2 regions of the Aliirhizobium cellulosilyticum genome follow, and region 2 is predicted to be linked to the other one. Evidence: predicted binding sites of a transcription regulator. Region 2 holds the regulator's gene; the other holds the start of a gene.
The links. The regulator PhoB, encoded in region 2, activates phosphate uptake and scavenging genes when phosphate is short. The targets are predictions, from matches to a motif close to TGTCATNNANCTGTCAT.
Positions count from the first base shown of each region.

Region 1: a site for PhoB is predicted at 13,255-13,271, ahead of GGE33_RS06570 (UDP-2,3-diacylglucosamine diphosphatase). Genes of this name have one in related genera too.

Region 1 is NZ_JACIGW010000001.1:1,392,683-1,408,453, reverse strand. It holds gene GGE33_RS06610 (apolipoprotein A-IV repeat region-like domain-containing protein) at 1-5,341, shown strand, start outside; gene GGE33_RS06605 (P-loop nucleotide/nucleoside kinase family protein) at 5,420-5,944, opposite strand; gene GGE33_RS06600 (ABC-type transport auxiliary lipoprotein family protein) at 6,011-6,610, opposite strand; gene GGE33_RS06595 (MlaD family protein) at 6,637-8,007, opposite strand; gene GGE33_RS06590 (ABC transporter ATP-binding protein) at 8,016-8,843, opposite strand; gene GGE33_RS06585 (MlaE family lipid ABC transporter permease subunit) at 8,876-10,018, opposite strand; gene dgcA (N-acetyl-D-Glu racemase DgcA) at 10,131-11,114, shown strand; gene GGE33_RS06575 (MFS transporter) at 11,084-12,274, opposite strand; gene GGE33_RS06570 (UDP-2,3-diacylglucosamine diphosphatase) at 12,390-13,211, opposite strand; gene GGE33_RS06565 (NADP-dependent malic enzyme) at 13,415-15,742, shown strand.
Region 2 is NZ_JACIGW010000002.1:741,437-757,207, forward strand. It holds gene GGE33_RS12340 (KTSC domain-containing protein) at 312-512, shown strand; tRNA gene GGE33_RS12345 (tRNA-Gly) at 729-802, opposite strand; gene GGE33_RS12350 (2'-deoxycytidine 5'-triphosphate deaminase) at 923-2,014, opposite strand; SAM riboswitch at 2,092-2,169, shown strand; gene GGE33_RS12355 (O-succinylhomoserine sulfhydrylase) at 2,217-3,395, shown strand; gene apaG (Co2+/Mg2+ efflux protein ApaG) at 3,615-4,007, shown strand; gene GGE33_RS12365 (Hsp33 family molecular chaperone) at 4,018-5,004, opposite strand; gene argF (ornithine carbamoyltransferase) at 5,196-6,113, opposite strand; gene GGE33_RS12375 (aspartate aminotransferase family protein) at 6,164-7,360, opposite strand; gene GGE33_RS12380 (GcrA family cell cycle regulator) at 7,765-8,304, shown strand; gene GGE33_RS12385 (PACE efflux transporter) at 8,504-8,938, shown strand; gene phoB (phosphate regulon transcriptional regulator PhoB) at 9,009-9,692, opposite strand; gene phoU (phosphate signaling complex protein PhoU) at 9,722-10,435, opposite strand; gene pstB (phosphate ABC transporter ATP-binding protein PstB) at 10,483-11,298, opposite strand; gene pstA (phosphate ABC transporter permease PstA) at 11,311-12,627, opposite strand; gene pstC (phosphate ABC transporter permease subunit PstC) at 12,624-14,108, opposite strand; gene GGE33_RS12415 (substrate-binding domain-containing protein) at 14,273-15,307, opposite strand; gene phoR (phosphate regulon sensor histidine kinase PhoR) at 15,500-15,771, opposite strand, start outside.

The DNA.
Region 1 (15,771 bases), on a different contig from region 2:
AGAGCGCATTCGCTCCTCTATGGTCGGAGCGCACGACCAGCTCAAGGAAGAACTGGCGCTCGCGACCGAGGAAATCTCTATCCGTCTCGCGACATCCGGCGAAGCCTTCGCCTCGATGATCGATACGCGGGCCGCAGCCCTGATGGAGAAGTCGGATGCAGCCGGCGAAGCACTCGCCTCATTGCTCGCAACCAAGACCGAAAATCTGATCGACACGCTGACGACCTCAGGCATTGCGCTGTCGACCGAGTTCGATATCCGTCTGGAAATGCTCAGCTCGACCTTGTCAGACAAGGGCGATGCGATCCTGTCCAATTTCGAAACCCGCGCATCGAGCCTCGATGCCAATACCGAAAAGCTCAACGCAGCACTTGCCGACCGCACGCGACAGCTGAACGAAACCCTGATCGCCCGCACGCGGGAAATTACCGAAGGGCTGACGAACAGCGAAAAGACGATCACCGGTTCGCTCGACGGCGTGCTCACGGCCCTCAATCGTTCACTTGACGACAAGAGCAGCTCCTTCCGCCAGAGCCTGCAGTCCGCGGCAGACGATGCGGTCATGGATTTGGACCTGCGCACCGGCTTCTTCGAGGAACGCCTTCACACCACGATCGGCCACCTCAGCACCTCTTTCGACGAGGGCCTGTCGCAGTTCACCACGGCCTTTGACCAGCGTGCCGGTAGCCTCGACAGCAAGCTGATGGACAGCCTTGCACGCATTAACGAGACCGTTGCCGGTGGCCACGAGGCGATCGACGGCATCCTGTCGTCGAGCATCGAACGGATCGGCAATGCGCTGACCGACCAGCAGCTGGCGCTCGCCACGACGCTTGGAACGGGTCAGGAAGTTCTTGATTCGATGTTGGAAAGCCGCTCGAAGGAGTTTTCCGACGCACTCGCCGCACGCAGCAGCGAGATCAGCGGCGCCTTTGGCGATGCACACAACAAGATAGACATGATCATGGCAGCGCGTGGCGGGGAAATTTCCGCCAGCCTTGCCGATAGCCAGAAGCGGTTCGAAGACAGCATTTCCAGCCGCACCTCCGCGATCATCGAATCGGTCACGGAAAGCCACGAGCGCTTCGCTGGTGCTGTCGACGAAAAGGCTGGTGCATTGCAGGCGCTGATGGCGGAAACGCCGGATCGCCTTGCCTCCATTCTCGACCAGAAGAGCGAAGCGATCACGCGCGCACTGTCTGAAAGCGAATTGCGCCTGACCGACGAGATGGACAAGCGGGCGGCTGCGCTCGACACCACGCTCGCCTCCAGCCGCGATCGCATGTCGGAAATGCTCGACGACAAGTCCATGGAAATCGCAACCTCGCTGTCGCTGCACGAGGATCGCCTGACGACTACTCTGACAGACCATACGTCGAATGTCGTCAACAGCGTTGCAGATGCGGATATCCGCCTCGAACAGGCGTTTGCAAAGCGCGCCGAGGCCATCCGCGAGGCGTTTGCCGACAACCAGCTCAATCTCGACATCTCGCTGGAAAGCCGCACGTCCGAGCTTGCCAGCCTTCTACAGAGCGGCAGCGATCGTCTCGAACAGACTGTCGGCGGCGCGGCAGGCCGGATCGAAACGGCTTTGTCCGAAGGCACGGGGCGCTTCGATGCGACGATGAGCGATGGACTGCAGCGCATGGATACGTCGCTTGCCGCATCCCACGAACAGCTCACCACCTCGTTCACCGCTGCGCATGAACAGATTACATCGTCTCTTGGAAACGCCCATGAGCAGATGGCGTCTTCTCTTGGAAGCGCCCATGAGCAGATGAAGTCTTCTCTGGGCACCGCTCACGAACGGATGGCCTCATCGCTCGACGCCGGCCATGAACGGATTTCCGGAACGCTCGATACGGCTGCGCGCCAGATCGGCGATACGCTTTCTATCAGCGGCGACCAGCTTACCGATGCCGTCGGTTCCGCTCATCTGCGCATGGCGGATGTGCTCGGCCAGGCGAGCCGTGACATGTCGGACGCACTTGACTCCGGCCATGACCGCCTGCGCACGACGCTTGACGAACGTGCAGCAACGATCGCCGGCACGCTGACCGACGCCCGCGACCAGATCGACAACCTGATGATGGATCAGGCGACCTCGATCGGCACAACGATTGCCACCAGCGCCGGCATGCTCGAAATGTCGCTCGAAAGCCAGCAGGAAGCCCTGCGCGCTGCGATCGATACCGCAGGTGAAACACTGGACACCCGCCTTCGCGAGAATGTCGGCTCGATTGCCGGCCAGATCAGCGATGCGGCTCGCGAAATCAGCCAGTCTACCGACGCCTTCACATCACGCGTAGAACAGACTGTCGGCGGTGTTTCGACCGCGCTGGATAGTGCCGGAAGCCGCATCGAAGTGACCTTCGGCGGACTGGAAGACCGTATCCGCAACGAAGTCTTGAGTGTCAGCTCGATCGTCGACACGGCCGGCAGCAGCCTGGCGGATGCTCTCGGTGCCCGTACAGCCGAGCTCGAGCGTATTTCGAACGCTGCCGCTGACCGGGTCTCCGATGCAGTCAACAGCCGCGGTATCGAAATTGAACGTGCGACAGGTGAAGCAGCCGAACGCATCGCCCGCACCATCGACGAGCGCACCATCGCACTCGAACAGACAAGCACCGATGCCGCCGCCCGTATCGCCGAAACACTTGATGGTCGCACAGCCCATATCGAGGAACGTTTCGGCACCATGGACCGGGCACTGTCCTATGGTCTTGAAAACGTCGCCAAGACGATCGAAGGCAAGGCCGTAGGTTTCGCCTCCTCGCTTCGCGAAGCAGTCGTTGAAGCCGGTCAGGGCATGAATGACGAAGCCAGCCGGTCGGCAGAAACGCTGTCTCGCGCCGGCTCCGAATTCACCCAGGAACTCAGCAGTCGCAACGAGGAATTCACTCGCTCGATCGAGGAGCGCTCCAACGAAATCGTCGGACGCATCTCCGAGACGCAGAGCCGTCTCGCCGGCCAGGCTGCGACTGTCGCCCAGGCGTTCTCCGATGCCGGCAGCGCGATCGTCAACAAGGTGGCCGAAGCCGACAAGCTGGTAAAACAGCAAGTCGAGGCGATTTCGACCGCGCTCGGCGACGCCGAACAAGCGCTCGATAGCCGTGGCCAGTCTATCCGCTCGACCCTGTCGGACGCGGCAGGCGAGCTCGATGTCGCACTGGATGCCGTCGATCGCGCACTGGCCGCTCGTGGTGATGCCATCCGCACCGCGCTCGACACCCGTTCCCGCGACCTCAACTCGATGCTTGCAAGTCGTTCGGAGGAACTGTCCCGCCTGCTCGACGAGAAGGCAAAACCGATGGTGGAGGCCTATGCCGAAACCGGCAGGACCGCAGCCGAGCGCATGGAAGCGGCAGCGCAGCAGAGCGCAGAACGCCTGACCTCTGCCACGCAGCAGAGTGCCGAGTGGTTGACATCTGCGTCCCAGCAGAGCGCCGAACGTCTCGCCTCCGCTGCCAAGGAAACCAGCGCCCGTATCCGCGAAGAGAACGCCGCCCTGGTCGACGCCATCGCAGCCCGTACCAACGAGACGCTTGCGGCACTCAATCAGCGGACGGAAGCTGCCGCCCATGTTGTTCGTGGTGCCGAGCAGAGCCTGCTTGCGAATGTCGAAGGCATTATCGAGCGGCTGTCGAGCAGCAATGTCAACATAGCCTCTCTCGTCGAAACTGCAGCCGAGCAGCTGGCCGCAACGGACCAGAAGCTTGACCAGACTGCTTCGCGCTTCGCCCATTCGGCGGGTTCGGCGGCTGATCTGGTTGCAGGCTCCACCCGCCTGCTCGAAAACAACATCGACCGCCTCGTCAACATCTCCGGCCAGACGCTGAGCCAGGTCGGCGGCATTGTCGGTCGGTTCGAGGATCACTCCAAGGTTCTCGCCCAGGCTTCGGAGCTTCTTGGTGCAGCCCAGTCGAACCTCGTCAGCACGCTCGACGAACGCCAGGATGCTCTGCGCAACCTGTCCGTCGGCCTGGTAAAGCGCTCGGATGAGATCGAAGCAACGCTTCGCAACCTCACCGCGCTCGTCGACGGCGCCTTCGAACGTGCCGAGGAGCGGACAGCCCATGTCGGCGACAAGCTGCGCGAAGGCCTGCATGCCTCGTTTGTTGATATCGGTCGTCGTCTTGGCGAGACCCAGCAGCGTGCCGAGCAGACAGCGCAGGTCATGCGCGCCGCCCTTCTCGACGCAGGCGAGGAAGCCAACCGCACGATCGAAACGACACTCTCCGACGCCGAAAAGCGTGCCCGCGAACTGGCCGAGCAGATGCGCGGCAATATTTCCGGTTCGCTCACCGATGTCGAACGCCTGATGGGTGAAGCCTCGCAACGATCCGATACAGCTGCCAAGCACCTGCGTGAGACGCTGCGCCAGTCTGTCGAGGAAGCTGTCGGCCGCTTCTCCGGTGCCACCGACGAAATCCGCCGCTCGGCGCAGGATATCCGTCAGGAACTCGATGCCACCCGCTCGGAACTGAAGCGCGGTGCCTTCGACCTGCCGGAAGAAGCCAAGGAAAGCGCGGCAGCCATGCGACGCGCCGTATCCGAGCAGATCAAGGCGCTTCAGGAGATCTCCCAGCTCGTCGGCCGCTCGTCGCAGCAGCTCGAAGTCGCCGAGGCTGGTCAGCCCAAGGTATCGCTAGCACAGAGCGGGCCGACGGCTCCGATCCGGCCGCAGCAGCAGATCACTCAGCAGCCGGCTCCAGCGCCGGTCTCGGCCCCGGCAACACCGCGCAACGATGCCTATTCAGCTGGCGTGCTTCGAGGCAGCCTGCCCGCGAGCAAGCCGGCTCCGGCGGCAGCACCCGCTGCGCGTCAGGCAGACACTTCGGCCCCTGCCGGCCAGGGTGGCTGGATCAGCGACCTCCTGCGTGGCGCGTCCCGCGATGAAACCGTGGGACCGGCCCCGGCGCGTGCGCCTGCTGCCCGTCCGGCAGAACCGGCCCAGGCGCCGCGGACCGCCAATGGTGACAATCGAAACCCGCGCCACATGGTGGAATCGCTCAACTCGCTGTCCGTCGATATCGCCCGCGCTATCGATCATGATGCCTCTGTCGATCTGTGGCGTCGTTACCAGCGCGGCGAGCGCGATGTCTTCACCCGCAGACTCTACACGCTGAAGGGCCAGCAGACATTCGACGATATCAAGCGCAAGTATGATCGCGAGCCGGAATTCCGCACCGCCGTCGACCGCTACATATCGGACTTCGAAAAGCTTCTTGCAGACGTCGCCCGCACCGATCGCGACCGCACGGTTACCCAGAGCTATCTGACTTCGGATACCGGCAAGGTCTACACGATGCTGGCCCATGCTGCCGGTCGTTTCGGCTGAGCCGGAGCGTAATCGACGAGACGAACAAAAAAGGCCGCCTTATCTGGGCGGCCTTTTGTTTGATAGAGCCGGTAAGGCTTACGGCTCTTCCTGAACCGCGATAAAATCCTGATCGATCTGCAATGCCGAGATCAAATCTACAACGGTCTGCTCCGGCGATCTGCCAGCTGTATCGATGACCAGCGGCTCGGTCTCCCAGTCCTCGAAAATACGCGCCTCGGTGGAGGTCCAGCCTGGCTTGATCAGACCTGGAACATCACTCACGCGTGTCTCGACACGATGGCGATGTTCGACCTTGTCCGAACACTTGACCCAGATTTCAGAGGCCGGCACACCTTGCCGTTCCGCGACGGCCCGCCATGCCCTGCGAGTTATTGTCAGGCTGTTCACCGAATCCGCGATAACGATATGTCCGAGCGATAGATTATCCTCTGCCACACCATAGGCTACCATATATCCAGCAGGGCCGACTTCGACCCCGGCATTGCGGATATTCTGCTCGATTGTATCGACGCGCACATGAACGGCGCCAAGACGGCGCGCCAAAGCTTTTGCGAGGGTCGTCTTTCCGCTACCGGGCAAGCCAGCAAGAATAATCAGCATCGGCATCTTTCCCCAATTGTCGCGAACGATTCGGACCTGAGAAAGTTTACCGCGCCGGCTGCAAAATCACATCGATTTCAAAGCCCAGTCGACGATCTCGCCACCGACCTTCGCATAGGCCCGGTCAAGCGCTTCGATAAAGTCGCTATTCTCTGTCCCGCGAACCGGCGAGCTTCCCTTGAACACTGACTGAGCTCGGACGCTGCCATTTCTATCGTTGAGAATCTTTGCCGAAATCTCGACATTGGCAACTCGGCTGCCGCCTGTCGTAACCTCGAAAGCCCGGATATCGGTGACGACCTGATAATCAATCGCCAGCCCCTGCCCCGGTTTGCCGACGCCGCCGACTCGGCCTGAGTTTTCAAAAGCCTCGACCAGCTTCGACTGAACCAGCCGCGGCAGGCGATCACCCCAGCGGGAATTGGCAAGATACTGCACCTCGGACGGAGACACGCGGACCACGACCTGCTCGCTATCCAGCATTTTTACCGCAGTCGGTTCCGGTACGAGGATCTGCCGGTTCTTCACCGAAGGACCATCGGTTGCAGGTGTCAGCGACAGATCGAAGGTGTCGTTGTTCGCCTTTGTGCCGCAACCGCTGACCAGGACGGCCAGCAAGGGCAAGGTCAACAGCAAGGAACGATGCGGAAACTTGGATGCACTCATAAACGTCCTACCCTTGGCCTTTTGCCTTAGCGTCTCGTTCTGCCGTCATATTCCTTGACGGTCTCGCCGCCGAAGATAAGCCGTTGCGGATTCTGATCAAAATTGGTGATGGTCTGGTTGAGCGAATTCACCGTACGGCGCGTATCATCCACGAGAGCCTTCACGTCACCGAGGCCGCTAGACGAAAAACGCTGCAGGTTATCCGCAATAGGCCCCACGCGCGCATTGATGTTGTCAGCCACGGTGCGGAAGGATTCGAGCGTCTTGCGTGCCTCTGCAAACAGGCCTTGCGAGTCGTCGCTCGACACGAGGCCATCAACCTTTGCGAGGATGCCATCGACGCGGCTGGACGCGTTGTTGAGCTTGGTCGCCAGTTCGGTGAAATCGGTGATCGCCTTGTTGATGTCTTCGGAGCGGTGCGAAACATCGTCGACAACGCTGCGAGCCGAAGCCAGCGTCTGGCGGGCATCTTCCGAGGCCGCCGAGATGTTCTGGATCGCCGTACCCACCTGGCTCGGATCGACGGCCGCAAGCAGGCTGTCAGCCCGTGACAGAACCCCCTGTGCGTCGTTGCCGACCTGCGCAAAGCTCGTCGCTGCCGTCCTTACGGTCTCGACGAGCGGGCCGAAATTGTCGGACGCATTGGCGACGTTGCGCGTCACCCGCTCGGTATTGCCGACGATCTGGTTGATGCGTTCGGCATCGATTGCGCGGACCAGCTGGTCGGCCGCCTCAAGCGTCGAATTGAGCGTGCCGGACACACGATCGACGGTCGCAGACAGGGTCGAAAGGCTGTGCAAAAACTCGTCGATATTGCCGGAATTGTTGCTGAGCGCGGCCGTAAACGTCTCGACGTTGCGGATCGTTTGCGTCAATGGCCCACGCGCATCACCGACGAATCCCTGGATGTCGCCGATTGCCTGATCAGCTCGCTCAAGAATCTTGTCGGCCGTTGCCAGAAGGTTTGTCACGCTCGACTGGTCTGCGATCAGCACGGCGGGTCGCCCCGCCTCCATCGACTTCTGAAGGATGTTTTCCTCGCCCTTGGCGCCGCCGGAAAGCTCGATATAGGCAGCACCCGTCAGGCCCTGCACTTCCAGCACCGCCTTCGTAGACTGGTAGACCGGCGCATCGGCGCGCACTTCGGTAAAGGCGATCGAATAACGCGGATCGTCCGGATCGATCGTCAGGCCGCGCACAGAACCGACCGCAATACCGTTGAAACGCACCGGAGATCCGACCGAAAGACCGTTTGCAGAGCCGGGAATGCGAATCGCAAGCTCGGCCATAGGCCCGCCGCGACCGGATTGCGCCATCCAGTAGACGAAACCGAAGGCGGCCGCGATGACCAGCAGTGTGAAGAAACCCACCAGGGCGTAATTTGCTTTGGTTTCCATGGGTTGGATCACTTCCCTGCGTCTGTCGGGCCTGCGTCTGCCGGCGGCTGGTTTTCATTGGTCACGACGGTGCGCGCACGCTTGCCGCGGAAATAGGACTGGACCCACGGATCATCGAACTCGAACATATCCTGCAGCGTACCTTCCACCAATACCCGTTTCTGTCCGAGCACGGCAATACGGTCACAGACCGAAAACAGGCTGTCCAGATCGTGGGTGACCATATAGACGGTCAGGCCGAGCGCGTCGCGAAGCTTGGCGATCAGCGCGTCGAAATCAGCGGCACCAATCGGATCGAGACCCGATGTCGGTTCGTCAAGGAAGACGAGATCGGGATCGAGCGCCAGAGCGCGTGCAAGTGCTGCACGCTTGATCATGCCGCCGGAAAGCTCCGACGGATACTTGTCTGCAGCATCTGGCGGCAGACCAACCATTTCGAGCTTCACGTAGGCGAGCTCATCCATCAGCGACTGCGGAAGATCGAGATATTCCCGCATCGGCAGCTGGATGTTTTCCTTCACCGTCAGAGCAGAAAACAGTGCGCCGTGCTGGAAAAGCACACCCAGCCGGGTGTCGAGCGCCATACGCTCCTCGTCCGACGCCTCCTCGTAATTGGCGCCCAGGATTTCGATCGTGCCGGAGCGGTGCGGGAGAAGGCGCAGCACGGTGCGCATCAGCACCGACTTGCCGGTACCGGATGCTCCAACGAATCCGAGAATTTCGCCGCGATAGATATCGAGGTTGAGATTGTCGAGCACGATCTTGTCGCCGAAGCCGACGGTCAGATCCCGCACGGAAAGTACGACCCGCCGGTCGTCCTTTGCTGTCCTCTCCATGGTCTGCTGCTGGTCTGACAAATCCATGCCCCTTAGAAATCGATCGCGGAGTAGAAGATGGCAAAAAGCGCATCGATGAGAATGACGGCGAAGATGGCTTTGACGACCGATGCGGTGACATGTTGGCCAAGAGATTCAGCGCTGCCGCCGACCTTCATGCCCTCAACAGCAGCAACGATACCGATGGCCAGCGCCATGAACGGCGCCTTGATCATGCCCGACGCGATCGAGGTATGGTCGATCGCCTCATGCAGGCGAGAAAGATAAGTGTCGAAGGTAATGCCGGAATAGAGCAGCGCGACGATCGCCGCACCATAAAGAGCGGCAAAATTGGCGATGATGGTCAGCAGCGGCAGCGCGATGGTCAGCGCCACGAGACGCGGAAAAATGAGAACGCCGATCGGATTGAGGCCGATCACGGTCAACGCATCGATCTCCTCACGCATCTTCATCGAGCCGATTTCCGCCGTAATCGCACTGCCCGAGCGGCCGGCGATCATGATCGCAGTCAAAAGCACCCCGATTTCGCGAAGCTGCAGGATACCGACAAGATCGACGACGAAGATTTCCGCCCCGAAATAGCGCAGCTGGAAGGCCCCCTGCTGCGCGATTATCGCGCCGATCAGGAAAGACATCAGCACGATGATCGGCACGGCACGTACGCCCATGCGGTCGATATGGGTAACAACGGAAGCCGGAGAGACACCGGCGCCGCGACCGAATTTAAGCTGGGCGCCACGGACCGCCGAGCCGAGAATGTTCATCGCGGCGTAAAAATCGCGGCCGACTTCATAGACAAGCTTTCCGGGCGGCGTGAAAACGCGCTCGAAAAAACTGCGCTTGTCGGCGGCGGGAGCAGGCGGCGCAGGTGTTGTCTCGGGCAGCGCACCGATCAGTTCCTCGATCGTGCCATTGCCGCCGGAAAGCGATGCCTCTCGCCCCTCGCCGCTTTTCGCCGTCATCAGACGACGAATCAGCCAGGCGCCTGCAGTGTCGATTTCGGAGATGCCGGAGAGGTCGATTTCGACCTTGCCCTGTCCTCCGGACTTCTCGAACTGGTCGAGATCCTTGAGCACCGGGGCCACGGAATGATTGCGCCAATCACCCGTCAGAACATACCGTTCACCGCCATCCGGCAAGGCTTCACTATTGATTTTTGCCAGATTGGAACTCACGGGGTGCGGGTGCTCGCTTCAAATGGTCTCTGCCGCAATGCATTGATTGCGCTTCGGGAAAACGCAATATAGCCGCATCGGCCGGATTTGCCACAACAGGACGCTTAAAACCATGCCCCGTCACCTTGAAGCAACAATCGAGGCTTTCCCGATCGCAGGCACATTCACCATTTCGCGCGGGTCAAAGACCGAGGCGGATGTCATCGTCTGCACCATTTCGAAAGACGGAGTTTCCGGCCGCGGCGAATGTGTTCCCTATCGCCGTTACGGCGAGACGATGGACGGCGTGATGGCCGATATACTGGCGGTTTCAAAGGCGATCGAGGCTGGGCTGACGCGGAATGAACTGCAATCTGCGATGAAACCCGGCGCTGCCCGCAACGCCGTTGACTGTGCTTTGTGGGACCTCGAAGCGAAGCAATCCGGCCGCAGCGTCGCAGCATCGATCGGCGCAACAGGTCAGGATCCGATCGTCACCGCCTTCACATTATCGCTATCGGATGCGGCGGCGATGGGTGCGGATGCCAGGAGGAACCGCGAACGACCGCTCCTGAAGATAAAGCTCGGCACGGCGGACGACGAATCGAGGTTGCGAGCCGTGCGCGATTCGGCCCCGGATGCGCGGATCATCGTCGATGCCAATGAGGGCTGGACCGGGGATAACATAGAGCGGCATCTGACCATTGCCGCCGAGTTGGACATATCACTGATCGAGCAGCCGCTTCCCGCCGGCAAGGACGAGATGCTTTCTCGGATAAAGCGGCTCGTACCGATCTGCGCCGACGAGAGCGTCCACTCGACTGCCGATCTATCCTCCCTGCGCGACCGGTATGACGCAGTAAACATCAAACTCGACAAGACCGGCGGACTGACGGAAGCGCTGGTGATGAAGGCGGAAGCCCAACGGTTGGGGTTTCAGATCATGGTCGGCTGCATGGTTGGAACATCGCTTGCCATGGCGCCAGCCGTGCTTCTTGCGCAGGATACAAATTATGCCGATCTCGACGGGCCGCTGCTTCTTGCCCGCGACCGTCCGGGCGGGCTTCGTTATGAAGGCTCGCTCGTCTATCCTCCGCTTGCCGAACTCTGGGGCTGAGAACGGGTCGCGAGCACCAGAACGACAAGGCCCATCACGGCCAGTAGAGCCATGGCGAAATAACCATAGATTTCCAGCTGCCGGTAGATGACGCCGGCAAGCAGGGTCGAGATCGCCAGAAATGCCCCGTTATAGGCGACATAGACGCCCTGCGCCGATGCCTGCTGATCCTCCGCCACCATTTCAGACAGACGGTATTGCAGCCCCAAATGAACGCAGGCGAAGCTGAATGCGTGAAAGATCTGCAGTATCCCGTAATACCAGACATCCGAGCCGAACGGAAAGAAGACCCAGCGCAGGATCGCCATCAGGCAACCGAAACGCAGTAGCCCCAAGGGTGTCAGGCGTCTTGCAAGGCTGCCGGAGATGAAAAAGATACCGATCTCGGCAATCACGCCGATACACCAGAGAGCGGAGATCACGGCATTCGAAAAGCCCATGCCCTGCCACTGGATCGTGCTGAAACCGTAAAACATCCCGTGGCTCGACTGGATGAGCGATGCACCGATCAAGAGGAGATGGACGGAGGCGCCGAGCGGACGACGTGATGCCCGTGGAGACGCTGCGACCGTGCGCCTGCCGATCTCCTGGTCGAGCCGGGGCGCGATGAAGGCGACGGCAAATGAGGTCAGGAGGACCGCAACCAGCATGAGCGGGATCGCGATATTGCCGATGGCCGTCGAGAGACTTCCGGCGATCAGCGTCGTCACCACAAACCCGACCGATCCCCAGACCCGCATCTTTCCGTAATGAAATCCCCAGCGCTTGACGCCGGAGATCGAGATCGATTCGACGATTGGCGTATAGGGGGCAAACAACGCTGCCTGTACGGCCACGGCGGCGAGCACGACCCAGAAATCGCCGCTGACGATCAGGCCGAGGATGGAGAATATCGATGTCGCCGCGGACCATGCGAGAATATGGCGTGGATCGCGAGCACGGGCACTGAGAGAGCCCGTCCCCATGGCGACAAAAACGCGAAACACCACCTGGGCCGCGAGGATCGCGCCGATCTGCATTGCGCTGAAGTTCAGGCCATGAAGCCATACGGGCAGATAAGGCACGAGAATGCCGTTGAGCGACATCGGTGCGGCATAGGCGAGCGAGCAGCGAAGCTGAAACTGCGGCGGAGCGGCAGACGATTTTGCGGCAATATTCACGGAATCACAAACGGCGATGAAAGTCTGCGAAGACTATCATCGCCGTTTGCAATGAAAACCGGATTACACGTTTTATGCGAAAACAAAGTGTATCGGTCGTGAAGATTTCGTCAGGTCAGGCAGCCTGCATGTTCTTCGTCTTCGCCGGTGCCGGCAGGGCATGCAACTCGGCTGTCACCTTGATGTCGCGCCAGGTAATCAGTTCCAGCGTTCCGTCATGATGTTCGGCAATTGCCGTGCAGCTTTCCACCCAGTCACCGGTATTGACGTAATGGATGCCGTCGATATCGGTCATCACCGCGTGGTGAATATGACCGCAGATGACGCCATCGACCTTGTTGCGCCTTGCCTCGTCGGCGACGACCTTCTGGAACTCACCGATGAAATTGACCGCATGCTTGACCTGCAGCTTCGCCCAGGCAGAAAAAGACCAGTAAGGCATGCCGAGACGACGGCGGGCCGCCGCCAGCACGACGTTGATGGCGATTGCCGCGTCATAGGCCCAGTCGCCCAGATAGGCGAGAAGGCGAGCGTTGCGCACGACCACGTCGAATTCGTCGCCGTGAAGCACGAGATATTTCTTGCCGTCAGCCATTTCGTGGATGGCGCGATCCGCAACTTCGATGCCGCCGAAATGGGTGCCGGGAAAATCCCGCAGGAACTCATCGTGATTGCCGGGGATATAGACGATGCGGGCGCCCTTGCGCGCCTTGCGCAACAACTTCTGAACCACGTCGTTGCAGCCTTGCGGCCAGAACCAGCTGCGCTTCAGTCGCCAGCCGTCGACAATGTCACCGACTAGGAACACCGTATCCGCTTCATGATATTTGAGAAAATCCAGCAGGAGTTCCGTCCGCGCCGCCTTCGAGCCGAGATGCACGTCGGAGATGAACAAGGTCCTGAAATTCCTGGTCTCACCTGTCGCTGTCACGGAAATCGTCCTTTCATAGCCAGCCCCGCCGCCTGAAAACCAGAGTCTTGTTTCAGGATGATGACAGGAGGTCTTTTCGGTGTGACAGCTGCCCTCGCGAATTCCTTACATCGATCAAATTAGCTGCTGTTACGCGCCGCTGTTTGATGTAATGAGGGGCCGCATTCTCCCCATATGGACCGGGAAAACAGACTAAAGCAGGAGCGAGCATGGACGCGCAGGATAAATCAAAGTCGGCCCCACCGAGCAGTGCGGATCTTGACGAACAGGCGCTGTTCTTCCACCGACATCCGCGTCCGGGCAAGCTGGAAATCCAGGCGACCAAGCCGCTCGGAAACCAGCGCGACCTGGCGCTCGCCTATTCTCCGGGTGTTGCAGCCCCCTGCCTCGCAATCCGCGACAATCCGGAAGCCGCTGCCGATTATACGGCGCGCGCCAATCTCGTCGCCGTCATTTCCAACGGCACGGCAGTCCTCGGTCTCGGCAATATCGGCCCGCTTGCATCCAAGCCGGTGATGGAGGGCAAGGCTGTCCTGTTCAAGAAGTTCGCTGGCATCGACGTGTTCGACATCGAGATCGATGCCGCCGGCATCGACGAGATGGTCTCGACCGTCTCTGCGCTCGAGCCGACCTTCGGCGGCATCAACCTTGAAGACATCAAGGCGCCGGAATGTTTCGAAGTCGAGCGCCAGCTGCGCGAGAAGATGAATATCCCGGTCTTCCATGACGACCAGCACGGTACCGCGATCATCGTTGCAGCCGCGATCCTGAATGGCCTGGAGCTGGCCGGCAAGTCGATCACCAACGTCAAGATCGTCACGTCGGGCGCCGGCGCGGCAGCGCTTGCCTGCCTCAATCTCCTCGTATCGCTCGGCGCGAAGAAGGAGAACATCTGGGTCCACGATATCGAAGGCCTCGTCTATGAGGGCCGTACAGAGCTGATGGACGAGTGGAAATCCGTCTACGTGCAGAAGAGTGACAATCGGGTTCTGGCCGACAGCATTGACGGCGCCGACGTCTTCCTCGGCCTCTCTGCTCCGGGCGTCCTGAAGCCGGAACTGCTTGTGCGCATGGCGGAAAAGCCGTTGATCATGGCGCTTGCCAATCCGACGCCGGAAATCATGCCGGAACTCGCCCGCCAGGCGCGCCCCGACGCGATGATCTGCACCGGTCGGTCCGACTTCCCGAACCAGGTGAACAACGTTCTCTGTTTCCCGTATATCTTCCGCGGTGCGCTCGATTGCGGCGCGAGCACGATCAACGAGGAAATGAAGATGGCCGCAGTCAAGGCCATCGCAGCGCTTGCCCGTGAAGAAGTATCGGACGTTGCAGCAAAGGCCTATTCCGGCGAGACGCCGATCTTCGGCCCGACCTATCTTATCCCGTCACCCTTCGATCCGCGCCTCATCCTGCGCATTGCCCCGGCAGTGGCGCGTGCCGCTGCCGAAAGCGGTGTTGCTGCCCGTCCGATCCAGGATTTCGAAGCCTATCTCGACCAGCTGAACCGTTTCGTCTGGCGTTCAGGCTTTGTGATGAAGCCGATCTTCGCGACAGCCAAGGCGTCTGAAAAGAAGCGCGTGATCTTTGCCGAAGGCGAAGACGAGCGTGTACTGCGCGCGGCCCAGGTTCTGCTCGAGGAAGAGATTGCCCGCCCAATCCTGATCGGCCGTCCTTCCGTCATCGAAGCGCGTCTGGAACGCTTCGGCATCCGCATCCGCCCGAATGTCGATTTCGGCGTGGTTAATCCGGAAGACGATCCGCGTTACCGCGAATATGTCGAGGATTATTTTGCACTGGTTGGCCGGAACGGCATCAATCCGGAAGCCGCCCGCACGATCGTGCGTACCAACAACACCGTGATCGGCGCGCTGTCGGTCAAGCGTGGCGAAGCCGATGCGCTGATCTGTGGCGTTGAAGGCCGTTATGATCGCCACCTGCGCGACGTCAACCAGATCATCGGCAAGCGCGCCGGTGCCTGCACCAATGCCGGCCTCAGCCTCCTGATCTCCCAGCGTGGCGCGATGTTCTTCACCGACACGTTCGTGAACTACAATCCGACCGCCGAGGAGATTGCTGAAATCACCATCCTCGCCGCTCAGGAAGTTCGCCGCTTCGGCATCGTGCCGAAGGCCGCGCTGATCTGCCATTCGAATTTCGGTTCCCGCGATTCGGAAAGCGCCCGCAAGATGCGTGCGGCTCTGGAAATCATCCGCAAGGATGCGCCGGAACTCGAAGTCGATGGCGAAATGCAGGGTGGTTCAGCGCTGGACGAGGCGCTGCGCAAGCGCGCCATGCCGAACAGCACACTAACCGGCGAAGCCAATCTTCTGGTCTTCCCGAACCTCGATGCTGCCAGCATTTCGCTCGGTCTCGTGCGGACGATGATGGACGGACTGCATGTCGGTCCGATCCTGCTCGGCACAGCCAAACCGGCGCATATCCTGTCGCAGACCGTAACATCCCGCGGCGTCGTCAACATGGCGGCCCTGGCCGTCGTCGAGGCGTCCCAGGCGGAACCGCTTGCGCTGGTGAAATGACAAGAGATGCGGGAAGCTTCAAGGCAAGC
Region 2 (15,771 bases):
GTAAGAATTGTCTGGCGTCATCCATCACATCAATATTCGAAAGATGCCGCACGTATTCTCAAAAATCAAAGTCGAACCAAATTTCCGATATACACACTACACCAATGGAAACGGCCTCGCGTATTGTCACGATGATCTTCCAGACCCGCAACACAACAATCATTTATTTTACTTGAATTTCATTTCCCAATCGCAGTCCTACACATGCAGGCACTGCCAAACATCTTGATAGATGAATTCATCATTATTGACTCGATGGCATGCCCGACTATTTTCAATGCAGGGAGGCCGGCGAAACAGGATGGGAACTCATGCGTATCCATCTCAGATCAAAGCTTATCGATTCCGTCGAGTATGACGAAATGTCGTTCCGCATGACGGTATTCATGTCCAACGGGCAGGTTCGCGAGTTTTGCGAGGTTCCCGCCGTTGTCATCGCCGATCTGTGTGATGCGAGTTCGCCCGGTGGCTACTATATGCGCGCGATCCGCAACCGCTATCCGACGCCATGAATAATCGTTGGCTCCGCCTCAGGCTTGCCGGGTGGATCAATGAAAGTTCGTGACAGTCGACCTTTGCCGGAAGCGCGTTGACTGGCCTTCTTATTGGGCTGCGCCAGCAGAACGAACCATCTCACCCAAGCCGAAGATACGGCTTCAAAGACGTCTTATGCCGGGAGGCTCATCATCAGGGGTATAGGCAGCTTTGGCCTTGGCGGGAAAGGTGGCTGGAGCGGGTGAAGGGAATCGAACCCTCGTATTCAGCTTGGGAAGCTGCTGCTCTACCATTGAGCTACACCCGCTTGCGCGTGCAGGTTTCCAACAACGGATCGCGGCTGTCAAGGCCGGCTGGGTTGTCTGCGGCATCGGGATTGGTCGGGCAGATACGGTTCGAAACGCCCAACCGGGATCGAGCGTGATGCTCAGCCGCGGAAATGTTTCGACAGTTTCAGGCCCTGAGCCTGATAGTTCGAGCCGAGGCCCGAGCCGTAAAGGCCTTCCGGAGCCTGCAGCATATGCTCGTAGACGAGGCGTCCGACAATCTGGCTGTCTTCGAGGATGAAGGGCACCTCGTGGCTGCGGACCTCCAGGACGGCGCGGCTGCCTCGTCCGCCTGCGGCTTCGTGTCCGAAGCCCGGATCGAAGAAGCCGGCATAATGGACACGGAATTCGCCGACCAGCGGATCGAAAGGGGTCATTTCGGCGGCATAAAGCGGCGGCACATGCACGGCCTCGCGGGAGACGAGGATGTAGAACTCATCCGGATCGAGGATCAGCTCGTTGCGGCCGCGGCTGTAGAGCGGCTCCCAGAAATCGAAAACATCGTGCTGGGCCTTCTTGTCGACATCGACTACGGCCGTGTGATGCTTGCCACGATAACCGATCAGGCCATTCGCATCACCCTTGAGATCGATCGACAGCGCGATACCGCCGCCGGACACGTTCGGCATCGAGGATGCGACCAGCGTTTCGGTCTCGTGCAGATGCAAGAGTTCAGGTTCCGACAGGAGGGCATTGCCGATGCGGAAGCGGATTTGCGACAGGCGCGAACCCTGTCGGGCGACGATCGGGAAAGTGCGCGGCGAGATTTCGAGATAGAGCGGGCCGCGGTAACCGACCGGGATCTTGTCGAACTCCTGCGCATGATCAGTGATGACGCGGGTGAAGATATCGAGACGGCCGGTCGAGGATTTCGGATTTGCCGACGCCGACATATTTGCCGGCAGATCGAGGCTTTCCATCAGCGGCACGATATAGACGCAGCCGGTTTCCAGAACCGCGCCCTCCGACAGATCGACAACATGCAGCTTCAACCGGTCGAGCTTATCGGAAACGAGGCTGTTTGGACCTGGCATGAAGGAGGCGCGCACGCGAAATGCCTTGGCACCCAGACGAAGGTCCAAGCTGGCCGGCTGAATCTGATCGCGGTCGAGATCCCGTTCGGAGAACAGCCGTCCCGTTTCGAAGAGCGCCGCAATTGCGCGGTCCGCCAGAATTCCCGTGTCGCGAGCCATGATCGTTTCTTTCAAAATTTGGCGGTGACAAAACCAAATGCAGGGCATTGACGCAAGCGAATGCGAGGCGTAAGCCAGCTTTATCCCGTGGTGATTTGCCGGTCGGCTTGCAGCCACGTTAAACAAGTGGCTAAAAAGACCGGGTTGCTAAAACCGGTCTGCTTTCGCGGCCGGTTTTTTTTGTTTTGGATTGAGGACTAGCATGACAAACAAATGGCGCCCGGCAACTACACTCGTCCACGGCGGTACGCTGCGTTCGCAATATGGCGAAATGTCTGAAGCGATCTATCTCACCCAGGGCTTTGCCTACGACAGTTCGGAAGCCGCGGAAGCGCGCTTCAAGGGCGAGACCGAAGGTTACATTTACGCCCGCTACGGCAGCCCGACCAATGACATGTTTGAAAAGCGCATGTGTGCGCTGGAAGGTGCGGAAGAAGCCCGCGCCACGGCATCCGGCATGGCCGCCGTTTCCGCCGCCCTGCTCTGCCAGCTGAAGGCCGGCGATCATATCGTTGCAGCCCGCGCGCTGTTCGGCTCATGCCGTTGGGTGGTCGAGACGCTCGCACCGCGCTACGGCATCGAATGCACGCTCATCGACGGCCGCGATCTCGCCAATTGGGAGAAAGCGATCCAGAAGAATACCAAGGTGTTCTTCCTCGAAAGCCCGACCAACCCGACGCTCGAGATCGTCGACATTGCCGGCGTGGCAAAGCTTGCCAACCAGATCGGCGCAAAGGTGGTGGTCGACAACGTGTTCGCCACGCCGCTTTTCCAGAAGCCGCTGGAACTCGGCGCCCACATCGTCGTCTATTCGGCCACCAAGCATATCGACGGCCAGGGCCGCAGCCTTGCCGGCGTGATCCTTTCCGACAAGGAATGGGTGGACGAGCATCTGCAGGATTATTATCGCCACACGGGTCCGGCCATGTCGCCGTTTACCGCCTGGACGCTGATCAAGGGACTTGAGACGCTACCGATCCGAGTCAAGGCGCAGACGGACAACGCCTCGCAGATCGCCGACTTCCTGGCAGAGCACAAGCATGTCGCCAAGGTCATCTATCCGGGCCGCAAGGACCATCCGCAGGCCGACATCATCGCCAAGCAGATGAGCGGCGGATCGACGCTGGTCTGCTTCGAGCTGAAGGGCGGCAAGGAAGCTGCCTTCAAGCTGCAGAACGCGCTGGACGTGGTAACGATCTCCAACAATCTCGGCGACACCCGCAGCCTGATCACGCATCCAGCAACAACGACGCACAAGAACCTCACCGACGAGGCGCGTGCAGAGCTTGGCATTTCGCCCGGCACCGTGCGCTTCTCGGCCGGCATCGAGGACGGCGAAGATCTGCTTGAAGATTTTGCCAAGGCTCTGGCTTCTATCTGAGGTCTTTTCGGCCCGTCGATATGGTGAATCCGGTTTTCGGATTCACCATATCAGTTATCCCTAATTCCAAGAACAGATCACAGTTTCTCGCGTAAACCGCGAGTTTTCTTGACGTTCGATGCCGTGTGTACGATATGCGGGGATGTAGATTCCATGTTCTACGGCGTGGTTGACGTGCAAGAAACGATATCCGGCGCTGTAGTTTTGAGGTATTTGTCCATGTATCGCGCCCGGACAAGAGACATAGAAGTTGCCGTCGAGCCGTTCTATCTGGAGGAGCAGTCCAGTCCGGAAGAGAGCCGCTATGTCTGGGGCTATCGCATTGTTATCGAGAACCACTCGATCCATACGGTAAAGCTGGTTCACCGCTACTGGCATATTACCGACCAGAACGGTCTGGTCGACGAAGTGGACGGGCTTGGCGTCGTCGGAGAACAGCCGCGCCTGCAGCCGGGCGACAGCTATGAATATTCATCGGGCTGCCCACTGGACACGCCATCCGGCATGATGTTCGGCTATTACGACATGCAGACGGAAGAAGGCGAGGTCTTCAAGGTCGACATCCCCGCCTTCTCGCTGGATTCACCCGGGCTGAACCGGGTGCTGAATTGAGCCCTGCGGCTCAGGCCGGAGCGAATTCCGCCAGTTCGTAACGATAGGTCGTCGAGCAGAATTCGCAGGTGACGGCGATCTGGCCATCTTCCTGGCTTGCCTCGATTTCCTCCGCCGTGAAGCCGGCGAGCACGCCCTTGATCTTGTCGCGCGAGCAGCTGCAACGATCGAAGACCGTCTGCGGTTCATAAACCCGCACGCCACGCTCGTGGAACAGGCGATAGAGAAGCCGTTCGATCGCGACCTGCGGATCGGTCAGCTCGTCAGTGTCGATCGTCTCGACCAGCGAACGGGCTTCATCCCAGGCATCATCGGTGACGCTGGTATCGCGTTCGTCGCCATCACCGCCGTGGAGATCCGGATGACGCATGCGCTCCGGCGCCTGGGGTAGGAACTGGGCGACCAGACCGCCTGCCCGCCAATTATGACGCGGCTTGCCGTCCTCATCGCGGTCGAAAAGCTCGGCCACGGCAAGACGGACACGGGTCGGTATCTGTTCCGACTGACGGAAATAGACGCCGGCAATCTCTTCCAGAGACGAGCCGTCCATCGGCACGATGCCCTGATAGGGCTGCATGCCCTTGCCCTGATCGATGGTGAAGGCGAGTACGCCCTGACCAAGAAGCTCCGGCGGCGAGGTCTTGCCATCCTTGACGGCAGCAGCCAGTGCATCCTCGTCGTAACGGGCATAGGCGCGAAGCGCATCCGGCGTGGAGAAATCAGCCACGAGAAGATCGACGGGTCCGTCGCCCTTGGTCTGAACTGTGAACTTGCCATCAAATTTCAGCGAAGTACCGAGCAATGCCGTCAGCACCAGTGCTTCTGCAAGCAGCCTTGCAACCGGAGCCGGATAATCATGGCGACCCAGAATGGTGTTGAGAAGCGGCCCAAGCTGCACCGCACGGCCACGAACATCCAGGCCCTCGACCTGGAAGGGAACAACCCTGTCGTCTCCGGCAAAGTGGAGGTCCTTCAGTTCCACGGTTGCTTCCGCCATCATCTTACTCCTTCACACCGATCGTCTCGGGCCTTGTCCCCGACCTTTACACAAACAGGCCGGCAAGCGGAACCGCTGGGCCGCTCGAAAATGTCGGGGATGTCTGTTGAAGCGCCGGCACCAGGCACTGCGCGTTTGAAAGCCGACAAATGGTGCCGGCTTCAAGCCAATTCAAGAGCCAGAAGACAGGCTCAGATCGCGCCGAAGCACCAGGCCAGAATGGACTTCTGGGCGTGGAGGCGGTTTTCAGCCTCGTCGAAGACGACCGACTGCGGGCCATCGATCACGGCGTCGGTGACTTCCTCGCCACGATGGGCCGGCAGGCAGTGCATGAACAGCGCATCGGCCTTGGCCTGCTTCATCAGCGCTTCATTGACCTGATAGGGCTGGAAGATGTTGTGGCCGCGCGCCTTGTGTTCCTGGTTCATCGAAACCCAGGTATCCGTGACCACGACATCGGCGCCGGCAACCGCGCGCTCGACATCGTGGGTGAGCATGATCTCGCCGCCGTTGTTGCGCGCCCAGTTCAAGAACTTGTCATGCGGCTCGGAACCCATCGGAACGGCCATATTCATGCGGTAACCGAAACGGGCCGAACCTTCGACGAGCGAATGCAGCACGTTATTGCCGTCGCCCGTCCAGGCAATCGTCTTGCCGGCGACGGGACCGCGATGTTCCTCGAAGGTCATCAGGTCGGCCATGATCTGGCAGGGATGGGTGTCGTCTGTCAGCGCATTGATGACCGGCACGGTGGCATGTTCGGCCAGTTCCAGAAGGCGCTTGTGATCGGTGGTGCGGATCATGATCGCGTCGACATAACGCGACAGAACCTTGGCGGTGTCGCCGATCGTCTCGGCGCGGCCGAGCTGCATCTCGGTACCCGACAGGAACAGCGTCTCGCCGCCGAGCTGGCGCATGCCCACATCGAAGGAGACGCGGGTGCGGGTGGACGGCTTCTCGAAAATCATGGCCAGCATCTTGCCGGCCAGCGGCTTGTCAGCCGTGCCGGCTTTGGTTGCCAGCTTTCGCACCTTTGCATCATCGAGGATGGAGCGCAGGTCACCCGCCGACACAGCGGAAAGATCGAGAAAATGCTTGGGAGATGCCATTACCTTGTTCCCTAACGGAGGGAACCGGAAGGCGCCCTCTCTACGTATTCTTAAGCGGATTTCTTCAGCTGGTCAGCCGACAGCGTTTCGGCAGCACGCTCGATACGGCGAAGACCTTCGCGCGCTTCCTCGGCGGTGACGACAAGCGGCGGCAGAATGCGGACGACGTTATCGCCTGCCATGACGGCCAGCATATGCTGATCGCGCATTCCGGAGATCAGGTCGCCGGCCGGCACCTTTGCCTTGATGCCGAGCAACAGGCCCTCGCCGCGAATATCCTCGATCACGGTCGGGAAACGATCCTTGAGCGCAGCAAGGCCCTGACGGAAGACGAGTGCGACATCGCGAACGTTTTCCAGGAAACCGTCGGCGAGCACGATATCAAGCACCGCATTGCCACAGGCCATGGCCAGCGGGTTGCCACCATAGGTGGTACCGTGGATGCCGGGCTTCATGCCGGATGCGGCTTCTGCCGTTGCAAGGCATGCGCCGAACGGGAAGCCGCCGCCAATACCCTTGGCGATCGCCATGATGTCAGGGGTGATGCCGGCCCATTCATGGGCAAAGAGCTTGCCGGTACGGCCGACGCCGGTCTGAACTTCGTCGAGGATCAAAAGAAGACCCTTTTCGTCGCAGATGCGGCGCAGCTCGCGCATGAATTCCTTCGGAACCGGACGCACACCGCCCTCGCCCTGGATCGGCTCGATCAACAGAGCGCCGGTGTTCTCGTTGATCGCAGCGTTCAGCGCATCGAGATCACCGAAGGGCACCTGATCAAAACCCTGAGCCTTGGGGCCGAAGCCTTCCATATATTTTTCCTGGCCGCCGGCTGCGATCGTTGCGATCGTCCGGCCGTGGAAGGCACCTTCAAAGGTGATGATATGGAACTTTTCCGGGTGCCCCTTGGAATAGTGATAACGGCGGGCCGTCTTGATTGCGCATTCCAGCGCTTCCGCACCCGAATTGGTGAAGAAGGCCTTGTCCGCAAAGGTTGCGTCGACCAGACGGCGCGCCAAGCGCTCCTGCTCCGGGATTTCATAAAGATTGGACAGATGCCAGACCTTCTCGGCCTGCGATTTCAGCGCTTCGACCAGATGCGGATTGGCATGGCCGCAGGACGTGACAGCGACACCCGCACCGAAGTCGAGATATCGCTCGCCGCTTTCCGTCACAAGCCAAACGCCTTCGCCACGCTCAAAGCGCAGCGGGGCCCGGGCAAAGGTGTCGAAAAGCGCAGATTCAGCCATGGCGGCTCACTCCTAATGCATCCGATTGCGGATATTCAAAAAATCAAAATGCCGCCCTCGGGGCGGCCGCGGCACTATCGCCACTCATCCATGTGATGTCAATAAAACTCACGGAAATCTGGGGCTTCAAGGCATTTTGCTGCAAGGACGCAACCCTGCCGACAGCTGTGACAAAAATGACTCTCCCGGAAAGCAAGTTGGGGAAAACCGGGAAATCGATTCGTGGCGATTCCGGGGACTCTTGTCACGGAGTCTGCGGACCTCTAGGTTAAAGATCAATTACTAGACTGCATGCGGCGGAACTAGTCACCAAAAGCATAGATATAGTGCCTGTTGCGAGATGTATCGCGCGACATTGGTGAGGGATTCTGCATGCCACCAACGTTCAAAGGCGGAGAACGGGCATGAACTGGACGGACGAGCGCGTTGAAAAACTGAAAAGGTTGTGGTCGGAAGGCTTGAGCGCCAGCCAGATCGCCGCACAACTTGGAGGCGTAAGCCGCAATGCCGTGATCGGCAAGGTCCATCGCCTCAACCTGCCGGGCCGCGCAAAGGCGGGCGGCACAATCGCGACGAACCGTACGGCAAAGCGCCCAGCAGCAACTACTTCCCGTCCCCAGCAGACATTCGCCACCCGTCCGGCAGCACGCCCGGTCGCCCGTCCGGTCGGCGCAACCGCGCTCAAGGAAGAGGTCGAGTTCGAGGCTTCGCAGGAACTGGTCTACCGTCCCGCTTCCAACGTTGTCCTGCCGATTTCCCGCAAGCTGGCGCTGACCGAATTGACCGAACGCACCTGCAAGTGGCCCGTCGGCGATCCGCTGACGGACGATTTCCACTTCTGTGGCTGTGAGTCCCCGGATAATTCGCCTTACTGCACCTACCATGCGAAGCTCGCCTACCAGCCGGTCAACGAGCGCCGCCGTCCGAGCGCTGCACGGGCGTAAAGTTCGGCACCATAAACAACGATCAAGCGGGCTTCGGCCCGCTTTTTTGTTTGCCGTGCTGCGGGTTCTGCAAGGCAGCCTTGCCCGCCTGCGCCTTGCCTCCTGCGCCACAAACACCTATCTGAAAAGGCGTGAGGACGACCTCCCCCAGAATGGGCATTGATGCCGGGACGACCCGGATAACCCAATGGGGTATAAAATGCGCACGACACGCGACCGTATTCGTCACGCAATCAGCTTCGAAATCATCGGGCTTGCGATTTTCACACCGCTCGCCTCTTTCGTCTTCGGCATACCGGTCGAACATATCGGTGTCGTCGGGATCGTTTCGGCAACGCTGGCGACCGGCTGGAACTATCTCTACAATCTCGGCTTCGACCACCTGATGCAGACGTATCGCGGCGGTACGCAGAAAACCATGGCGCTGCGCGTTGCACATGCCGTGCTGTTCGAACTCGGACTGCTGATCGTGCTCATGCCGTTCATCGCTTGGTATCTGGGCGTGAGCCTGATGCAGGCGCTCGTGATGGATATCTCGTTCGCCCTGTTCTACCTGGTCTATGCGTTCTTCTTCAATCTGGCCTACGACCGGATCTTTCCGCTGCCTGAGTGGCAGGAAGAAGCCAAGGCCTGAAATGCTTCAGCCCGAGGCGGATGACCGCACTCGGGCTGAGAAACCTGCATTCCAGATGCTATCCCGCGTATCAGGATTCCATCGAATAGCCGGCACCGCGAACGGTGCGGATGACATCCTGCATGTTGGAGAAGTTCAGCGCCTTGCGCAGGCGGCCGACATGCACGTCGACGGTGCGTTCGTCGACATAGATATCGTGGCCCCAGACGCCATCCAGAAGCTGGGAGCGCGAGAAGACGCGGCCAGGCGAGACCATGAGGAATTCCAGGAGACGGAATTCGGTCGGGCCAAGGCGTACTTCACGGCTCTTGCGATGAACGCGATGGGTCTCGCGATCCAGTTCGATATCACCGCATTTCAAGACGCTGGAGAGAACCTCGGGCTTGGCACGGCGCAACATCGCCTTGACACGCGCCATCAGTTCCGGCGTCGAGAACGGCTTGACGACATAGTCGTCGGCACCGGTCGCCAGACCGCGAACACGTTCGCTTTCCTCGCCGCGCGCTGTCAGCATGATGATCGGCAGGCGCTCGGTCTCTGGCCGCATGCGCAGGCGCCGGCACAATTCGATGCCGGAAACGCCTGGCAGCATCCAGTCGAGAACCAGAAGATCCGGAGCACGCTCCTGAAGCCTGATTTCGGCCTCATCACCTCTCAGAATGGTTTCGACCTCGTAGCCTTCGGCTTCGAGATTATAACGGAGGAGGACGCTGAGCGCCTCCTCGTCTTCCACGACCGCAATTCTCGGCTGCATACTAGATACACTCCATCAGACAGGCAAAATCAGTCAGCAATCGCGCCGACGGTGTTCGCCGTATCGTCCTTGGGACGCTCGCCTTCCGGCACAGCACCCGTCGTCATGTAGTAGATGGTTTCCGCGATGTTGGTCGCGTGGTCACCGATACGCTCGATGTTCTTGGCGCAGAACAGAAGATGCGTGCAGGTGGTGATGTTGCGCGGATCTTCCATCATGTAGGTCAGGAGTTCGCGGAAAAGCGACGTGTACATGGCGTCGATTTCTTCGTCGCGCAGGCGGATCGCTTCTGCCTTTTCGGCCGAACGGCTGGCATAGACATCCAGCACTTCCTTGAGCTGTACAGCCGCGAGATCGGAGAGGTGTTCCAGACCGCGGGCGAGCTTGCGGGGAACGCCATGGCCCTGAACCGCAATGACGCGCTTGGCGGTGTTCTTGCCGAGATCGCCGACGCGTTCCAGATCGGCTGCGATGCGCAGCGTCCCGATGATTTCGCGCAGGTCGGCAGCCATCGGCTGACGCTTGGCGATAGTGACGATCGCCTTGTCCTGGATCTCGCGCTCGGCGTGATCCAGGATCACGTCGTCGGAGATAACCTTCTGGGCCAGGGCAGAGTCACCATTGACCAGGGCGCGCACGGCATCGCCGCACATCTGTTCCGCAAGGCCACCCATTTCCGAGATGCGGCGGCGCAGATACTTCAGTTCTTCGTCGTAGGCCGACAGGATATGACTTGATACCATCTCTTTGTCCTCAAAATCCGTAGCAGCGGGCAACAGGCAACGGCCAATCAGCCGAAGCGGCCCATGATGTAATCCTGGGTGCGCTGGTCATCCGGATTGGTGAACATCTTGTCCGTGTCGTTCTCTTCGACCAGCTGGCCAAGGTGGAACATGGCGGTACGCTGGGATACGCGGGCGGCCTGCTGCATCGAGTGGGTGACGATAACGATCGTATAGTTGGCGCGCAGTTCGTGGATCAGTTCCTCGACCTTTGCGGTGGCGATCGGGTCGAGCGCCGAGCAGGGTTCGTCCATCAGGATGACTTCCGGCGAAACTGCAACCGCACGGGCGATGCAGAGACGCTGCTGCTGACCACCGGAGAGACCGGTCCCGCCTTCATGAAGACGATCCTTGACTTCCGCCCAGAGGCCGGCGCGCTGAAGGCTGGCTTCGACGATCTGGTCCATATCCGCCTTGTTGCGGGCCAGACCATGGATGCGCGGGCCGTAGGCGATGTTTTCATAAATCGACTTCGGGAACGGGTTCGGCTTCTGGAACACCATGCCGACGCGGGCGCGAAGTTCCACGACATCGATTTCCTTGTCGTAGATATCATCTTCATCAAGGGTGATCTTGCCGGTGACGCGGCAGCCCTCGATCGTGTCGTTCATGCGGTTGAGCGTGCGCAGGAAGGTCGACTTGCCGCAACCCGAGGGGCCGATCAGCGCCGTCACCGTGTTTTCGCGGACATTCAGGTTCACGTCGAAAAGCGCGCGCTTCTCGCCGTAATAGACTGATACGTCCTTGCCAATCATCTTGTACGCGACTTCATTCATCTTCTTGTCCAGCGCCTTCTCAACTGCTGCTTCTGACAACATATTCATTGTGTCGATCTCCTACCAACGGCGTTCGAAGCGCCGACGCAACAGAATTGCACCAACATTCATGACCACGAGGAACAGGAGCAGGATGATGATCGCTCCCGAAGTTCTTTCGACGAAGGCGCGTTCCGCCTCGTTTGCCCACATGTAGATCTGCACCGGCAGTGCTGTCGACGGATCCATCGGCGTCGTCGGATAGTTGGCGACGAAGGCGACCATGCCGATCAGGAGCAGCGGTGCGGTTTCGCCGAGAGCATGCGCCAGGCCGATGATCGTACCGGTCAGGATGCCCGGCATGGCAAGCGGCAGGACGTGATGGAAGATGGTCTGCATCTTCGAGGCGCCGAGGCCGAGAGCCGCCGCACGGATCGATGGCGGAACCGCCTTCAATGCAGCGCGGGTGGCGATGATGATCGTCGGAAGCGTCATCAGCGTCAGGACCAGGCCGCCGACCAGCGAAGCCGAGCGCGGCAGGCCCATGAAGTTGATGAAGACCGCCAGACCCAAGAGACCATAAACGATGGAGGGGACGGCCGCGAGGTTGTTGATGTTCACCTCGATCAGGTCGGTGAACTTGTTCTTCGGCGCGAATTCCTCGAGATAGATCGAGGCGGCAACGCCGATCGGCAGCGCCAGGACGAGCACGATCAGCATCATGTAGAAGGAGCCGATCAAGGCCACGCCGACGCCGGCAGCTTCCGGACGGCTGGAATTGCCGTTAACGAAAATGCCGGTGTTGAAGTGCTTTCCGAGGGCGCCGGATTCCGCAAGCTGGTTCATCCAGCCGACCTGCTGGTCGGAAACCTTACGGTTGTTTTCCGACACGGAGAGATCGATCTGGCCCTTGAATGCGCTGTCGATATCGCCGGCGGCAAGCAGCGAGACCGTCTGGGTCGTGCCGATGATCTGTGGGTTGGCGACAACCATGTCACGCAGCTGGCCACGAACGCCGTCCGAGATCATCTGGTTGACGGCGCGCAGACCCGAACGATCGGTTTCGGCAACGCCGAGCACCTTGGCGACGGCATTACGGGCGATGAGCGGGTAATTGGCCGTCACCAGCTTCTGCGGATCGGTGGCGCGCTCGTTATCCTTGTCGATGATCTGTTCGGAGAATTCGACCGGAACGGTGATCATCGTCTGCTGGAAGGCGGTATATCCCTTGGAAACGACCGACCACAGAAGCAGCGCGAGAAAAAGAAGCCCGAAGGACAGGGCGGCGATGCCATAGGCGCGGAAGCGACGTTCTGCGGCGTAGCGGCGCTTGATGCCGATATCGCGACGGGCGGGCTTCGCCAGGACGCCGGCGGGGGAAGAAACCACGTCGGTCATTCGTACTGCTCCCGGTATTTGCGCACGATGAAGAGCGCGTAGATATTGAGGCAAAGCGTGATCACGAAGAGTGTGATACCCAGTGCGAAGGCGACGAGCGTCTGCGGCGAGGTGAATTCAAGGTCGCCCGTCAGCTGGCTGACGATCTTGACGGTCACCGTCGTCATCGGCTCGAATGGATTGAGCTGCATGCGGGCCGCCACACCGGCAGCGAGAACCACGATCATGGTTTCACCGATGGCACGGGAGGCGGTCATCAGGAGAGCGCCGACAACACCCGGCAGAGCAGCCGGCATGACGACCTTCTTGATGGTTTCCGATTTGGTTGCGCCGAGACCGAGCGAACCGTCACGAAGGGCGCGGGGCACTGCGGTGATGATGTCGTCCGACAGCGAGGAAACGTAAGGGATCAGCATGATGCCCATGACGAAACCGGCCGTGAGAACCGACTGCGCCTGGATGAAGTTGGCGAAATCACCGGTGGCGATGCCGTTGATGCTGGAGGAAAGATCCCGCAGGAACGGACCGACCGTGGTCAGCGCGAAGAAGCCATAGACGATGGTCGGGATACCGGCGAGAACTTCGAGCAGCGGCTTGGCGATCGAACGAAGCTTCGGCGAGGCATATTCCGACATGTAGATTGCCGAGAACAGGCCGACCGGTACGGCCACGAGCATTGCGACGAAGCCGATATAAAGCGTGCCGAGCAACAGCGGGATCAGACCGAACTGGCCCTCAGAGGCGCTCGCACCGGCTGCAGCGAAACGCGGATCCCAGACGGTGCCGAAGAAGAACTCCCAGGCAGGAACGCGGCCGAAGAAGTGGCCGGCTTCCGTCAGCATCGACATGACGATACCGATCGTCGTGATGATCGCGATCGACGAAGCGACGACAAGCGCGCCAAGGATGACACGTTCGACCCTGTTGCGGGCGCGGAAGCGATGCGAGATGCGGGTATAGGAAAGACCTGCGCCAATCAGCGCAACGATCAGCACAACAGCCGTCATGACACGGTTGCTGATCTTGTTCATCGCATTGAGGTCGCCGGCGGATTCGACCATGTACGGTTCCGGATCACCGGCAAGCGCAACGCCCTTGGCGCCGAGCGCGCTTCGAAGTTCGGCAGGGTTGCTGCCGACCCTGTCGATCTCGTCCAGCGTCAGGATATCCATGCCGCGGGCAAGCGAGTTGACCATGCCGAAAGCGAGACCCTGCTCAGCTTCTGACCTGGCCTTCACATCCTCGGGGAAACCGCCGCGAATGGTGGAATTGATGTAGAGCGGGCTGGCAATCAGCCAGGCAGCCAGAACGATCGCGGCCGGCAGGACGGCGCAGATCGCGACGAACGAGCCATAATAGCCGGGACGAGAATGGAGTTTGGAGGACAGTCCGCCAGCGATCGCCAGCGCATGTCGGGTCCCAACGACATAACAGACGATCGCAATGATCGCCAAAATCAACAAGATCAGTGGTGTGCTCATCAGAATCCCCCGGCCTACCGCCATCGGCGGCAGCCACTACCGCACAATTCCCATCACCGGAACCGAATTGGTCGCAAATACCCAGTTAAAAGGTCGCCCTGCGAAGGCGCCGGCCGAATGCCGGATAAGAGACCGGCGCCGCCGAAGCGGCGCCGGATCAAGCATTACATGGTCTTGCCGGCTTCGAAGTCCTTGCGGACCTGTTCGCGCTGATCGTCCGGAGCGGCAACCAGGCCGTATTCGGCGAGCGGGCCTTCCGGGCCAACCATGTCGTCAGAGATGAAGAACTCTACGTATTCCTTCAGGCCCGGGATAACGCCCAGGTGAGCCTTCTTGACGTAGAAGTACAGCGGACGGGAAACCGGGTACTTGCCGGAGGAGATCGTCTCGGTCGAAGCGACGACGTCCGAAACAGTTGCAACCTTCAGCTTGTCCTTGTTGTTTTCGTAGAAAGCCAGGCCGAAAACGCCGAGGCCGGTCTTGTTGGCAGCGATACGGGCCAGCGTTTCGGTGTAGTCGCCGTCGATGTCGACAGCAACGCCGTCCTTACGGACTGCAACGCACTTGGCAGCAGCCTGCTTGGCATCGGTGATGGCAGCCTTGATGACGTCGGTGGCGCCGGCTTCCTTGCAGCCTTCAGCCATGATCTTCTCTTCGAAGACTTCGCGGGTGCCGTGCTTGGAGCCCGGGATATAGGCAGCGATCGGGCCCTTCGGCAGGGTAGCGTTGATGTCCGACCAGTTCTTGTAAGGGTTGGCGACGAGCTTGCCGTCAACAACAACTTCAGCGGCGAGAGCCTTGTAGAGATCCTTCGGCTCGATCTTCATGTCACCGTTCGAGCTATCAGCGGCAAATACGATGCCGTCGTAACCGATGCGGATTTCCTGAACGTCGGTAACGCCAGCTGCCTTGCAGGCTTCGGCTTCGCTCTTGTTGATCTTGCGCGAAGCATTGGCAACGTCGATCGTGCCTTCACCAACGCCCGAGCAGAAAGCCTTCAGACCGCCGCCGGTGCCGCCGGATTCAACAACCGGAGCCTTGAAGTTCGGGAAGGTTTCCGCGAAAGTTTCAGCAACGATCTTGGCGTACGGCAGAACGGTGGAGGAGCCGGCAACCTGGACCTGGTCGCGAGCGGCAGCAGCGCCGGCGAATGCGACAGAGGCCACGAGGGCAGCTGCAGAAAGTTTCAACATGTTCATCGATCTCTCCCATGATGGGGTTTGTGAAAGCTTTGATCGCCGGCTTTCGCACCTGCCGGCTTCTTGCCCGCTCCTATTAGCGGCCGTTGACCTCAGCTTTTATGTCACTTCGATGAAACATTTGTGACAAATTAAATGTCTGATTTCACTACATAATACTGTTGCACGCCTGTGCAGTACGTATGTTTTATGTCAGAATCTGACGGTAAACTCGGATCCCTTGCCCAGTTCTGACTTCACGATGAGGCGGGCGCGGTGTCTGGTGAGGATATGCTTGACGATGGCGAGTCCCAGGCCGGTGCCCTTTTTCGACCGACTGTCGGCAACGCTAACCCGATAAAAACGCTCGGTAAGTCGCGGAACATGTTCAGCAGGGATGCCAGGACCGCGGTCGACGACACTGACTTCCACCGGCTGGGATGGCTCGTTGCGCAGGAAGACATCGACGAACTTGCCCTCCTGAC